DNA from 3 places in the Bordetella saccharivorans genome. Region 2 is predicted to be linked to each of the others. Evidence: predicted binding sites of a transcription regulator. Region 2 holds the regulator's gene; each other region holds the start of a gene.
What was found. The regulator HrcA, encoded in region 2, represses chaperone genes, less so after heat shock. The targets are predictions, from matches to a motif close to TTAGCACTCNNNNNNNNNGAGTGCTAA.
Positions count from the first base shown of each region.

Region 1: the regulator HrcA is predicted to act here: its motif matches at 2,113-2,139, upstream of groES (co-chaperone GroES).
Region 3: the regulator HrcA is predicted to act here: its motif matches at 2,068-2,094, upstream of rpoH (RNA polymerase sigma factor RpoH).

Region 1 covers NZ_BAAFZO010000001.1:698,484-702,870, forward strand. Annotated here, with positions in the region: gene ACKTT0_RS03340 (ATP-binding protein) at 1-18, shown strand, start outside; gene ACKTT0_RS03345 (bleomycin resistance protein) at 99-524, opposite strand; yybP-ykoY riboswitch at 640-811, shown strand; gene mntP (manganese efflux pump MntP) at 819-1,385, shown strand; gene ACKTT0_RS03355 (AAA family ATPase) at 1,469-2,014, shown strand; gene groES (co-chaperone GroES) at 2,203-2,490, shown strand; gene groL (chaperonin GroEL) at 2,522-4,162, shown strand.
Region 2 covers NZ_BAAFZO010000001.1:2,943,113-2,947,499, forward strand. Annotated here, with positions in the region: gene recN (DNA repair protein RecN) at 1-1,184, opposite strand, end outside; gene ACKTT0_RS14085 (NAD kinase) at 1,195-2,094, opposite strand; gene hrcA (heat-inducible transcriptional repressor HrcA) at 2,223-3,227, shown strand; gene hemH (ferrochelatase) at 3,265-4,387, shown strand, end outside.
Region 3 covers NZ_BAAFZO010000001.1:1,591,546-1,595,932, forward strand. Annotated here, with positions in the region: gene ACKTT0_RS07625 (phosphodiesterase) at 38-871, shown strand; gene rpoH (RNA polymerase sigma factor RpoH) at 1,134-2,021, opposite strand; gene ACKTT0_RS07635 (DUF1488 family protein) at 2,281-2,547, shown strand; gene ACKTT0_RS07640 (hypothetical protein) at 2,557-3,246, opposite strand; gene fghA (S-formylglutathione hydrolase) at 3,307-4,158, opposite strand; gene ACKTT0_RS07650 (S-(hydroxymethyl)glutathione dehydrogenase/class III alcohol dehydrogenase) at 4,199-4,387, opposite strand, start outside.

The DNA.
Region 1 (4,387 bases), 2.2 Mb from region 2:
GTCAGGCCCCAGGCCTGACGGCCAGCAGATACGGACGTACTCCCGCCGGTCATGCCCGCCTGCGCGCCGGCGCGGCAAACCGCCGCCCGCGAAACCGGTCAGGCCGCCCGCTCGCCTATCCTGGCCGAGAAGCGCAACAGATATCCGTCCGGGTCTTGCACCAGGAACTGGCGCACGCCCACCTCGATCGCATCACTGCGGTACCAGCGCTCCTCTTGCTGCCGGTACAACGGCCAGCCAGCGGCCGCGAGCCTTTGCAGCAGCGGCTCGATCGACGCGACCTTGATCTCGAAGTTGATTCCCCGGCCCAGCGGCGCCTCGAGCGGCCCGGTGATCCAGTAAGCATCGCCGCGCCGCTCTTCCAGCATGAATTGCGCGCCATCCAGGTCCAGGTACACAAAGCCCTCGGCCTCGCGGCGATAAGCGATCTCGAAACCGCAGAGGTCCATCCAGAACGCCAGGCTGCGCGACAGGTCGCTGACCAGCAATTCCGGCACCATCCGGGCGCGGCGTAGTTCTTCCATGGTGGTGTGGTCCGTTTTCTTGAGTGCGCCATGATAATGCGCCGCAGGACTCGGCTGTCCGTCGCGCCTGGACAACCCGGCGGCGCGAGCGCGGCGCATGCAGTAATGTAAAATGCGCTTCTTCCTTGGGGAGTAGCCTCCTTTTGTCCATGACAAAGGGCCTGCGTCAACACTCTTGGCCGCCTTGGCCATGGCGCAGGCGGCCCGCTGGGCTTGGCGAGACCATCGGTGCTCCATAGTTTCGCCGGGCGATATGGACGTACCTATGCGATCTCGCCCGGCCGGATACTCCCGATGAATGCGCTTTCCACGATCATCCTTGCTTTCGCCATGTCGACGGACGCCTTCGCGGCGGCCGTCAGCAAGGGCGCGTCCTTGCACAAGCCTCGTTTTGCGGAGGCGCTTCGTACTGGCTTGATCTTCGGCGTGATCGAAGCATTGACGCCAGTCGCGGGCTGGGCGTTGGGCTCGGCGGCCGCCAGGCATGTCGAGGCCTGGGACCACTGGATCGCCTTTGGCATGCTCTGCGTGCTCGGCTTGATGATGATCCGCAATGCCTTCAAGGAAGATGAAGAGGCGGCTTCTCCCGTAGCCCGCCACTCATTCTGGCTGCTCGCGGCGACCGGCTTTGCCACCAGCATCGATGCAATGGCCGTAGGCGTGAGCCTGGCATTCATCGACAACAATATATTCATCACCGCGGTCGCCATCGGCCTTGCGACCTTGCTGATGGTCACGATCGGCGTCATGGTGGGCCGCCTCATTGGCGCCGTCGCCGGCAAGCGTGCCGAAGTGCTCGGTGGCCTGGCCCTGATCGGGATAGGCGCGACCATCCTGTATGAGCACCTATCGGCCGCGTAGCGCCCGACGCCGGGCATCGGGGCACGGAGCCGCCCGGAAGCCGCGCATGAATTGGACTGATCGTACTCAGGTGGGAGTCATTGGTGAACATCGATCGCAGCGGTGAAATCCTCATCCTCACCGGCCCGCCGGGCGCGGGCAAGACAACCACGGCATCCGCCCTGGCAGCCTCGGGCGGATCGTCGAAGGTGCATCTCCATGCAGACGATTTCTGGCGTTTCATAAAGCACGGGGCCATTCAACCGTACCTTCCTGAAGCGCATGCGCAGAACGAGGTCGTGCTCGATGTCCTGGCAAATGCCGCCTCCCGCTACGCCCGGGGCGGTTACTTCGTCATCGTCGACGGCATTGTCGGGCCCTGGTTCCTCGGGGCGTTTGCGGCGCTCAGCCTGCCGGTCCACTACATCGTGCTTCGCCCGCCCCTGCAGGCCGCGATCGAGCGCTGCCGCAACCGCGGCGGCGACACGCTGGCCGACCCCGCGCCCATCACGGCGCTGCACCAGCAGTTCGCCGCGCTCGGCCCGCTCGAGCTACACGTCCTGGCGACCGAAGGCAATGACCGGAAAAGCGTGCTGGCGCGCGTGGCGGCGGCGTTGGAAAGCGAAGGGTTCCGGCTTGGCGGGCAGTGAAACGGGGACAGCTCAAATCCAGTGAGCCCTGCCGCCCCCGCACGAAAATGTAACAACCGGCCCATCCCCCCTTGAACCCGTGGGCATCATCCCTATAATTAGCACTCGCCGCCGGTGAGTGCTAACAGCCCATCCCGGCCTGAAAACCGATCATTTTCACCCTTTCTATATAGAAACAGGAGTTCCTCATGGCCCTGCGTCCCCTGCACGATCGCGTGATCGTCAAACGCCTGGACAACGAGCGCAAGACTGCCTCGGGCATCGTCATCCCCGACAGCGCCGCCGAAAAGCCGGATCAAGGCGAAGTCGTGGCCGTTGGCCCAGGCAAGAAGACCGAAGACGGCAAAGTGCTGCCGGTCGACCTGAAGGCTGGCGACAAGGTGCTGTTCGGCAAGTATGCCGGCCAGTCGGTGAAAGTCGATGGCGAAGAGCTGCTCGTCATCCGCGAGGAAGAAATCCTCGCCGTGATCCAGTAATTTCTGAACGAATTTTCGAAGGAAGCTCACAATGGCTGCCAAGCAAGTCCTGTTCAGCGATGACGCCCGCGTCCGCATCGTCCGCGGCGTGAACGTCCTCGCCAATGCCGTCAAAACCACCCTCGGCCCCAAGGGCCGCAACGTCGTGCTCGAGCGTTCGTTCGGCGCCCCCACCGTCACCAAGGACGGCGTGTCGGTTGCCAAGGAAATCGAACTGAAGGACAAGTTCGAGAACATCGGCGCCCAGCTGGTCAAGGACGTCGCCTCGAAGACCTCGGACAACGCCGGCGACGGCACCACCACCGCCACCGTGCTGGCCCAGGCCATCGTCCAGGAAGGCCTGAAGTACGTTGCCGCCGGCTTCAACCCCATCGACCTCAAGCGCGGCATCGACAAGGCCGTCACCGCCGCCGTGGCTGAACTGGCCAAGCAATCCAAGCCGGTCACCACCAGCAAGGAAATCGCCCAGGTCGGCTCGATCTCCGCCAACAGCGACGAATCGATCGGCAAGATCATCGCCGACGCGATGGACAAGGTCGGCAAGGAAGGCGTCATCACCGTCGAAGACGGCAAGTCGCTGGACAACGAACTGGACGTGGTCGAAGGCATGCAGTTCGACCGCGGCTACCTGTCGCCCTACTTCATCAACAACCCCGACAAGCAAGTCGCCGCGCTGGATGATCCGTACATCCTGATCTTCGACAAGAAGATCAGCAACATCCGCGACCTGCTGCCCGTGCTGGAACAAGTCGCCAAGTCGAGCCGTCCGCTGCTGATCATCGCCGAGGACGTCGAGGGCGAAGCGCTGGCCACCCTGGTGGTGAACAACATCCGCGGCATCCTGAAGACCACCGCCGTCAAGGCGCCCGGCTTCGGCGACCGCCGCAAGGCCATGCTGGAAGACATCGCCATCCTGACGGGCGGCGTGGTCATCTCGGAAGAAACCGGCATGTCGCTGGAAAAGGCCACCCTGCAGGACCTGGGCCAGGCCAAGCGCATCGAAGTGGCCAAGGAAAACACCACCATCATCGACGGCGCTGGCGACAGCAAGTCGATCGAAGCCCGCGTCAAGCAGATCCGCGTCCAGATCGAGGAAGCCACCTCGGACTACGACCGTGAAAAACTGCAAGAGCGCGTGGCCAAGCTGGCCGGCGGTGTTGCCGTGATCCGCGTCGGTGCCGCCACCGAAGTCGAAATGAAGGAAAAGAAGGCCCGCGTCGAAGACGCCCTGCACGCGACCCGTGCGGCGGTGGAAGAAGGCGTGGTGGCCGGCGGCGGCGTGGCGCTGCTGCGCGCCAAGCAAGCCATTGCCGACCTGAAGGGCGACACGGCTGACCAGAACGCCGGCATCAAGCTGATCCTGCGCGCTGTCGAAGAGCCCCTGCGCACCATCGTGACCAACGCCGGCGAAGAAGCCAGCGTGGTGGTGAACAATGTGCTCAACGGCAAGGGCAACTACGGCTACAACGCCGCGACCGGCGAGTACACCGACCTGGTCGAGCAAGGCGTGCTGGATCCCACCAAGGTGACCCGCACCGCCCTGCAGAACGCCGCCTCGGTGGCCAGCCTGCTGCTGACGGCTGAAGCCGCGGTGGTCGAGCTGGTGGAAGACAAGCCCGCTGCTCCCCCCATGCCCGGCGGCATGGGCGGCATGGGCGGCATGGACTTCTAAGTCCAGGCCTACGCCGCTGCAGCCCCGGTACGCCGGGGCGCGCCAGACCGACGCCCCCAAGGGTACGCCCTTGGGGGCGTTTTCTTTTGCGGCGCCCCGGCCGACTGCCCCGTGGCGGCTTCGGTATCAGCCCAAGGTGTCTGACACCCGAAGGGTGTCAGACACCTTCCAATGGACCGGAGCCAGCGGACGGGCACGCCGCTTGCGGATTGTGGCGACCCGAGA
Region 2 (4,387 bases):
GGCGAGACCGCCGGTTCGAAGCTGCCTCCCTGCATGGCCAGCGTCTGCATGGCCTGCGTGACCTGCTTGCCAAGGCTCTTGGCCACCTTGCGCCGCGCCGTCGAGAGCTTGCCGGCGGCCGCTTCGTACTGCGCGCGCGCCGCGTCGGCGCGCGCGCGCAGCGCGTCGATGTCGGCGGCGGCCTGCATGTCGGCGAGCTGTTGGTGCAATGTATCGCGCAAGCCCGGCAGCATGTCGGGCTCGGTCTTGAATTTGCGCGCGGTCTCGAACACCGCGCTCATGCGGGCGTCGACCTCGGCCAGCCGCTGCGGGTCGAGCTCGACCCGCGTGACATAGTTGTTCAGGTCGGACACCGCCTCGGCCACCGCGATGCGGGCCGATTCGAGTTCATCGGCCACGCCCTGCAGCGCGGGGTCGTGGCGCAGCATCTGCTGCAGCCGGTGCTGCGCGGCATTGATGCGGTGGTGGGCGGAATCGTCTTCGCCGTCCAGCGCTTCCAGGATCTGGCCGGCGCCGTCGAGCAGGGCCTGGGCGTGCGCCAGCCGCGACTGCTCGGCTTGCAGGGTTTCCCATTCGTCGGCCTGCAGCGCCAGGCGGTCGAGCTCGTCGGCCTGCCATTGCAGGCGCTCGCGTTCGGCCGCCAGCCCGGCGGCGTCTTTTTCGGCCAGCTCGAGCTGGCGCGCCAGGGCCCGCCAGTCTTTCCAGGCCTGGGCCACCGCCTGGCGCAGGTCGCCATGGCCGCCATGGGCGTCGAGCATGTCGCGCTGGGCGTCGGCGCGCATCAGGCTCTGGTGGGCGTGCTGGCCATGGATGTCGACCAGGCTGTCGCCCAGCTCGCGCAGTTGCGCCAGGGTGGCGGGCATGCCGTTGATATAGCCACGGCTGCGTCCCTGGGCGTCGACCACGCGCCGCAGGGCCAGTTCGTCGCCGCCGTCCAGGTCGCGCCCGGCCAGCCAGTCGCGCAGGAGGGGCGGCGTGTCGAATACGGCGGTGATGTCGGCGCGGGCCGCGCCCTCGCGCAGCACGCCGGCGTCGGCGCGTTCGCCTAGCGCCAGGGCCAGCGCGTCGATCAGGATCGACTTGCCGGCGCCGGTCTCGCCGGAAAACACCGTGAAGCCCGCGCCGAAATGGATCTCGGCCTGTTCGACGATGACGAAATCGCGGATATGCAGGGTGCGCAACATGGCCGGTGCGTCACTCCACGCTGTCCGAGGCCTGCGGCATCAGGTTCCAATGCAGCTTGCGGCGCAAGGTCGAGAAGAAGCTGTAGCCTTCCGGATGCACGAACCGGATGGTATGCGGCGCGCGCTGCACCGAGATGCGGTCGCCGGGCTGCAGGTCAGACCACGTCTGCATGTCGAAATGCACGCTGGCGCCCACCTCCACCCGGCCGATGGCGGTCAGGGTCATGCTCAGCACGCCGTCGCCCGGAATGACGATCGGCCGGTTCGACAGGGTCTGCGGCGCCACCGGCACCAGCACCATGGCGTCCAGGCCGGGATGCAGGATGGGGCCGTTGGCCGACAGCGCGTAGGCGGTCGAGCCGGTCGGCGTGGCGATGATCAGGCCGTCGGCGCGCTGGGCGTACATGAAGGCGCCGTCCACCTCGACCCGCACCTCGATCATGCCCCCGCGCCCGGCGCGGTTCAGCACCACGTCGTTCAGCGCCGGGGCGGTATACATGAGCTGGTCGCCGCGCCAGACGCTGCCGACCAGCAGCATGCGGTCCTCGGCCTGGTAGTTGCCCTCGATGACGCGGCTCAGCGCGGTGTGCGCCTCTTGCAGCGGCACGTCGGTGATGAACCCCAGGCGGCCGTGGTTGATGCCGACCAGCGGCACCCCGTACGGAGCCAGGGTACGGGCCGCGCCCAGCACCGTGCCGTCGCCGCCCATCACCACCGCCAGCGAGGCGGTTGCGCCGATTTCCTGCAGGCTGGCGACCGGGTATTCGCGCACGCCGGTATTGCTGGCGGTGTCGGCCTCGATGAGCACGCGGCGTCCGGCCTGCACGAGCATGTGGGCCACGGCGCGCAGCGGCGCATCCAGGCCGGTATCCTGGTGCCTGCCGATCAGGGCGACGATAGGGAAGTGCATGGCGGAAAACGGATCGGAACGATACGAAAAGGGCGGATTCGCCGATTATATGGGGCCGCATATTCATCTTGGGGCGGCCCGGCGCCAAAAAGCGCCCGATTTTTGAAAGTTTCCCTACAATACCTGGTATGGATGACCGCGCACGCTCACTGCTGAAAGCGTTGATAGAACGCCACATCGCCGATGGGCAGCCCGTCGGCTCGCGCACGCTTTCCAAGGTTTTCGATCTTTCGCCGGCCACGATCCGCAACGTCATGGCCGATCTCGAAGACATGGGGCTGATCCATAGCCCGCACACCTCGGCCGGCCGGGTGCCGACGCCGCGCGGCTACCGCATGTTCGTCGATTCGCTGCTGGCCGTCCAGCCGTTCGAGTTCCAACCGCAGCAGTTCAGCGATGCCCTGACCGCGGCCGAGCCCTCGCGGGCCGTCAACGCGGCGGCGGCGCTGTTGTCGAACCTGACCCAGTTCGCCGGCGTGGTGCTCACGCCCAAGCGCGCCCAGGTGTTCCGCCAGATCGAATTCATCCGCCTGTCCGACAAGCGGGTGCTGCTCATCATCGTCACCCCCGACGGCGACGTGCAGAACCGCATCCTGTCGGTGCAGCGCGACTACAGCGAAGCCGAATTGCTCGAGGCGGGCAATTTCTTCAATGTCCATTTCGCCGGCAAGTCCTTCGATGCCGTGCGCCGCACCCTTGCGACCGAGCTGGCGCAACTGCGCGAGGACATCTCCCGCCTGATGCAGGCGGCGGTCGAGGCCGGCGCCGAGGCCGCCGAAGACGGCGACGACATGGTCATCTCGGGCGAGCGCAAGCTGCTCGACGTCACCGATATCGCCTCCGACATGGACCGCCTGCGCAAGATGTTCTCGCTGTTCGAGCAGAAAACCGAACTCCTGCAGCTGCTGGACATCTCCAGCCGCGCGCAGGGCGTGCAGATCTACATCGGCGGCGATTCCCAGCTGGTGCCCATGGAAGAAGTCTCGGTGATCACCGCGCCGTATGGCGTGGACGGCCGGGTGGTCGGCACCCTGGGCGTCATCGGCCCGACCCGCATGGCCTACGAACGCGTCATCCCCATCGTCGACATCACTGCGCGGTTGCTGTCCAACGCGCTGAGCCACAACCAGTAGCCTCCTTCCCCGGGTAGCGCGCCAGAGAGGTATTTTCGTGTTTCTTCGCCTGTTCAAGTATCTCTGGCCCGAACGCTATCTTCCCGAACCCGAGCAGGCAGACCCTTTCGACGACAACCCCGCCCCCCGCGCGCCGGCGCCGGCCGGCGTGCTGCTGGTCAACCTCGGCACGCCGGAGACCGCCACGCCCGGCGACATCCGCCGCTACCTGGCAGCTTTCCTGTCCGATCCGCGGGTGATCGAAATCCCGCGCATCCTGTGGCTGCCCATCCTGCACGGGCTGGTGCTGGCGCGCCGGCCGCGCCGGCTGCAGCCGCGCTACGCCGGCATCTGGATGGACGGCGGCTCGCCGCTCATGGTCTACAGCCGCCGCCAGGCCGAAGGCGTGCAGCGCGCCCTGCAGGCGCGCGGGCGCTCCGTCCAGGTGGAGCTCGCCATGCGCTATGGCGAGCCCTCCATCGCGCAGGCCATTGCGCGCCTGCGCGAGCAGGGTTGCGAGCACATCCTGACCGTGCCGCTGTACCCGCAATATGCCGCCAGCACGACCGCCACCGTGGTGGACGCCGTGGCCGCGCACGCCGCGCGCCTGCGCGATCAGCCGGAATTGCGGTTCATCAAGCGTTTTCATGACGACCCTGGCTATCTGGACGCCCTGGCCGCCCGCATTGCCGCCTACTGGCAGGCCCATGGCCGGCCCCAGAAGCTCGTCATGAGCTTCCATGGCCTGCCGCGCTACTCGATCGAACTCGGCGATCCCTACTATCGGGACTGCCTGGAAACCGCGCGCCTGCTGCGCGAGCGCCTGGGGTTGGCGGCCGACCAGGTCGAAGTCACCTTCCAGAGCCGGTTCGGCGCCGCACGCTGGCTCGAACCGTATACCGAGCCCACCCTCAAGGCCCTGGCGGCCGACGGCGTCACCGAGGTCGATGTAGTGTGCCCGGGCTTCGTGGCCGATTGCCTGGAAACCCTCGAGGAAATCAGCCAGGAGTGCCGCGACGCCTTCCTGGGCGCGGGCGGTCGCCAGTTCCGCTACATCCCCGCCCTCAATGACGACCCGGCCTGGATCGACGGGCTTGCGGCCCTGGTCGACAATCACTTACAAGGCTGGCCCACGCGCCGGGATGTAGGCCGTACACTGGACGCAAGCGCGCCCTCGTCCT
Region 3 (4,387 bases), 1.4 Mb from region 2:
TCATGGCCGGCTGGGCCGGTTTTTTCGGTAAGGTTATATGGTTCGATATCCGCAGGAGCCGCCCGTGCCGGCAAAGACTTCCAGCGCCGGCCGCGCCGACGCACCAATCCTGGTGGTGCAACTCACCGACACGCATCTGATGGCCGATCCGGCAGGCGTGCTGTGCCACGTCAACACCGACGCGAGCCTGCGCGCGGTGCTGGACCTGGTGCGCGCCAATGGCCATCGGCCCGACCTGCTGCTGGCCACCGGCGACCTGTCGCACGACGGCTCGCCGGCCGCGTACCGCCGCCTGCGCGAACTGCTCGAACAAACCGATTGGCCGGTGCGCTGCCTGCCCGGCAATCACGACGACCCGCAGGCCTTGCGCGAGGCGCTGGGGCAATGGGCCCAGCCGGTCACCGACATAGGCGGCTGGCGCATCGTGCTGCTGGACTCCACCGTGCCGGGCGCCGATGCGGGCCACATCGACGAGGCCCAGTTCGACATGCTGGAACGCGCCGCAGCCCTGGCGGGCGACCGCCATGTGCTGGTGGCCCTGCACCACAATCCGCTGCAAATGGACAGCGCCTGGCAGGACACCATGATGCTCGACAACGCCCAGGAGTTGTTCAGGCGCCTGGCGGAACTGCCCCGCACGCGGGTGCTGCTATGGGGCCACGTGCACCAGGCATTCGACCGCCGGCGCCACCACATGCGCATGCTGGCCACGCCGTCGACCTGCTTCCAGTTCTCCATACGCGATGGCCGGCACGAACTCGACGCGGCCCCGCCGGGCTATCGCTGGCTGAAGCTGTACCGGGACGGCTCGCTGGCGACCGGGGTGCGGCGGCTGGATACAGTCATGTGGCGCGAGGCGCTGGCAGCGTAACCAACAGCAGGCCAGGCCTGGGGCGCGCCTTCAGCGCAAAAAAAACGGGGCACCGATATGCTAGGTGCCCCATAAGCATCCGTTTCATAGGGGAGGGGAAAGAGGAGAAGCCGAAACGGATGACAAGACTGCATGCCGGGAACCGGTATATGCCGTCTACATGGAGTTAGGCGCCTGGACGAGGATTAAGTTTCCGCGTCGAAGGGGTCGGGCCGCGTCGATTTTGAATCAAAATGTATCAACGCGGCTGGCTAGCGGCGCCTCAGGCCGCCGCCAGCGTGCCGCGCATTTTCTTGAGGGCGGCGGCTTCGATCTGGCGGATGCGTTCGGCCGATACGCCGAATTCCTGGGCCAGTTCCTGCAGTGTGATGCCGCCGTCGTCCTGCAGCCAGCGGGCTTCGATGATGCGCCGCGAACGCGGGTCCAGCGCTTCCAGCGCGTGGTTCAGGCCGGCGCCCTGCAGTTCGTCGTGCGCCCGGCGGTCGAGCACGCGGGTGGGTTCCTGGCGGCAATCGTCGGACAGGTACGCGATGGGCGCGAACGGCTCTTCGTCGTCGTCCTGCTTTTCCAGCGACAGGTCGCGGCCAGACAGGCGCACTTCCATTTCGCTGACATCCTCGCGCCGCACATTCAGTTCCTCCGCGATGCGATCGACCTGTTCGGGGTCGAGCGTATGGCCATCGGGACGCATGCTGCGCAGGTTGAAGAACAGCTTGCGCTGGGCCTTGGTGGTGGCCACCTTGACCATGCGCCAGTTGCGGATGATGAATTCGTGGATCTCGGCCTTGATCCAGTGCACGGCGAACGACACCAGGCGCACGCCGCGTTCCGGGTCGAAGCGCTTGACGGCTTTCATGAGGCCGACATTGCCTTCCTGGATGAGATCGGCGTGCGGCAGGCCGTAGCCCAGGTATTGGCGCGCCACCGAAACAACCAGCCGCAGGTGCGACAGCACCAGTTCACGGGCGGCGTCGAGGTCGTCGCGGTCGCGCAGGCGGCGGGCCAGCTCGGTTTCGCGCTCGGCGGTGAGCACCGGCAGGCGGTTCACAGCCGAAATATAGGCTTCGATAGTGCCGAGCGAGCCTGGATTGGCAATGGCCAACGCCAGGGCGTTGCCGGACAGGGCCAACGAGCTGCTGGGTTGTTTCATGGTTGCGGTCTCCAGGATGGGGGTGGACGACTGTATCAGATTGATGTTAGCACTCTCGTCATGCGAGTGCTAATTCGACTGCTGCACCGCGGCAGAGTTCCCGGCCAAGGGCGGACAAATGCGTCCCTATTTATTTCCTCTCCGGGCTGGCCATGCCCATGTCCGGCAAGGCGCGTGCCGGCCCAGGCCTGCCCCGCGGCACGCCGCTTGCCGGGTGGCTAGAGGGGCACCAAGCCAGCCCTTGACGCGAGGACTTCATATGAACGCATTCGCCAAAGCCACGCACGCGCAGGCCCGCGGAGACGACATTGTCTTCGAACTCGAGACGGGCGGGGTCACGCGCCAGTTCGAGATTTCCGGGGACGCCCTGCGGCGCTATTTCGGCGCCGCCGACGGCACGGGCGCCGAGTTGCTGCGCGCTTTCGAAAATGGGCAGGAAAAAATCCAGGCCCTTGCAAAAAAAACGCAATGGGTACCTTCGGACGGCGTGATCAAGCTGGGGGCCGGGGACTTCGATGACGGCTGAGCCGCCAGCCTACCATCCCAGTTCGCGCAGCCGCTCTTCGGTGGCCTCGCCTTCGGGGCGTATCACCACCGCGCCGCGCGGGTCCATGTAGACCCGATAGCGGGCGCCGTCGAACATGGGCATATAGGCGGCGCTGCCATATTGCACGTCGACGAAAGGCAGCCAGTTCGGGAACACACGTTTGAGCGCGGCCAGGTCGGGCACCGGCCAGTCGGCCAGCGCATGCACCGAACGCGGCGCGGCCTGCTCGCGGGCAATGTCGCTGTGGCGGCCGGACAGGCGCTCGAAGGCATACAGCGGCGGCACGCCGGCCAGCAGCGCGGGCAGCCGCCAGCGCACCACCTTGGCGTCGATCTGCCACTGGTCGCCAGCCAGCGGATACATGCGGGTGCCCAGGCCGGGCGCCTCGGCGGTCAGCTGGAACTGGCCCGGCGCCTGCTCGTGGATCTGCACGCGGGCCACCGGCTCGTCGGTGGTCAGGCGCAGGAACTGCACAAGCGTCAGCGCCAGCATGGCCGACACAGCGGCCAGCGCGACCAGCAGGGCGCCGAACAGGCGCCGCACCGGACGCAGCCGGAACACCCGCCGCCCGGACGCATCGCGCGGGCCGCCGCGGCCGAACAGCAGGGCCAGGCCCGGGACCAGCACGACGCAGGCCGCCACGGCCATCCAGACGAAGGGAGCGAAGCCGTATATCACTCGTGGGCCTCCTTGGACATGCGCGCCGGCGCGATGCGGGCAGCGCGTTCCGGCGCAGGACTACGTGTTGTATTGGTCCGCGTGGAAGCGGATGTGGTCCTGCATGAACGTGGAAATGAAGTAGTAGCCGTGATCGTAGCCTTCGTGACGACGCAGTGTCAGTGGCTGGCCGGCCTGCCGGCAGGCCTGTTCGAACACCTCCGGGTACAACTGCTCGGCCAGGAAGCCATCGGCCAGCCCCTGGTCCACCAGGATGCCGGCAGGAAAGGGCCGTTGCGCGCGCGCCATGAGTTCGCTGGCGTCATGGGCTTTCCAGGCTTCCGTGTCGGCCCCCAGATAGCCGCTGAATGCCTTGTGGCCCCAGGGACAGCGCGTGGGCGCCGCTATGGGCGCAAAGGCCGATACCGAGCGGAACCGCCCGGGATGGCGCAGCGCCAGGACCAGCGCGCCATGCCCGCCCATCGAATGGCCGAATATGCCGGCGCGCCCCGGATCGCCGGGCAGCTCGCCCGTGGCAATGCCATAGAGCTCGCCGGCGACATAGCTTTCCATGCGGTAGTGGGCGCGCCACGGCTCGGCGGTCGCATCCAGGTAGAAGCCGGCGCCGGTGCCGAAGTCCCAGTCATCGTCCTCGCTCGCAATGCCGGCGCCGCGCGGGCTGGTATCGGACGCCACCAGCATCAGGCCGCGCTCGGCGGCCAGGCGCTGGGCGCCGCCCTTGATCATGAAGGTCTCTTCGGTGCAGGTCAGCCCGGCCAGGTAGAACAAGACCGGCACGCGCCCCTGCTCGGCCTGCGGCGGCACGAACACGGAAAACCGCATGGGCAGGCCGATCTCGGTCGACGCATGGCGGTAGAAGCGCTGCCAGCCGCCGAAGCAGCGATGTTGCGAGATCAGTTCCAGGGTTGCCATGACCGTTGCTTTCCCGTTGGCGTTTGAAGACGGCGGCGCGTCAATACAGCACTACGGAACGGATCGACTCGCCGCGCTTCATCAGGTCGAAGCCCTCGTTGATCCGCTCCAGCGGCAAGGTATGGGTGATCAGGTCGTCGATGTTGATCTTGCCGTCCATGTACCAGTCGACGATCTTGGGCACGTCGGTGCGGCCGCGCGCGCCGCCGAACGCCGAGCCCTTCCACTG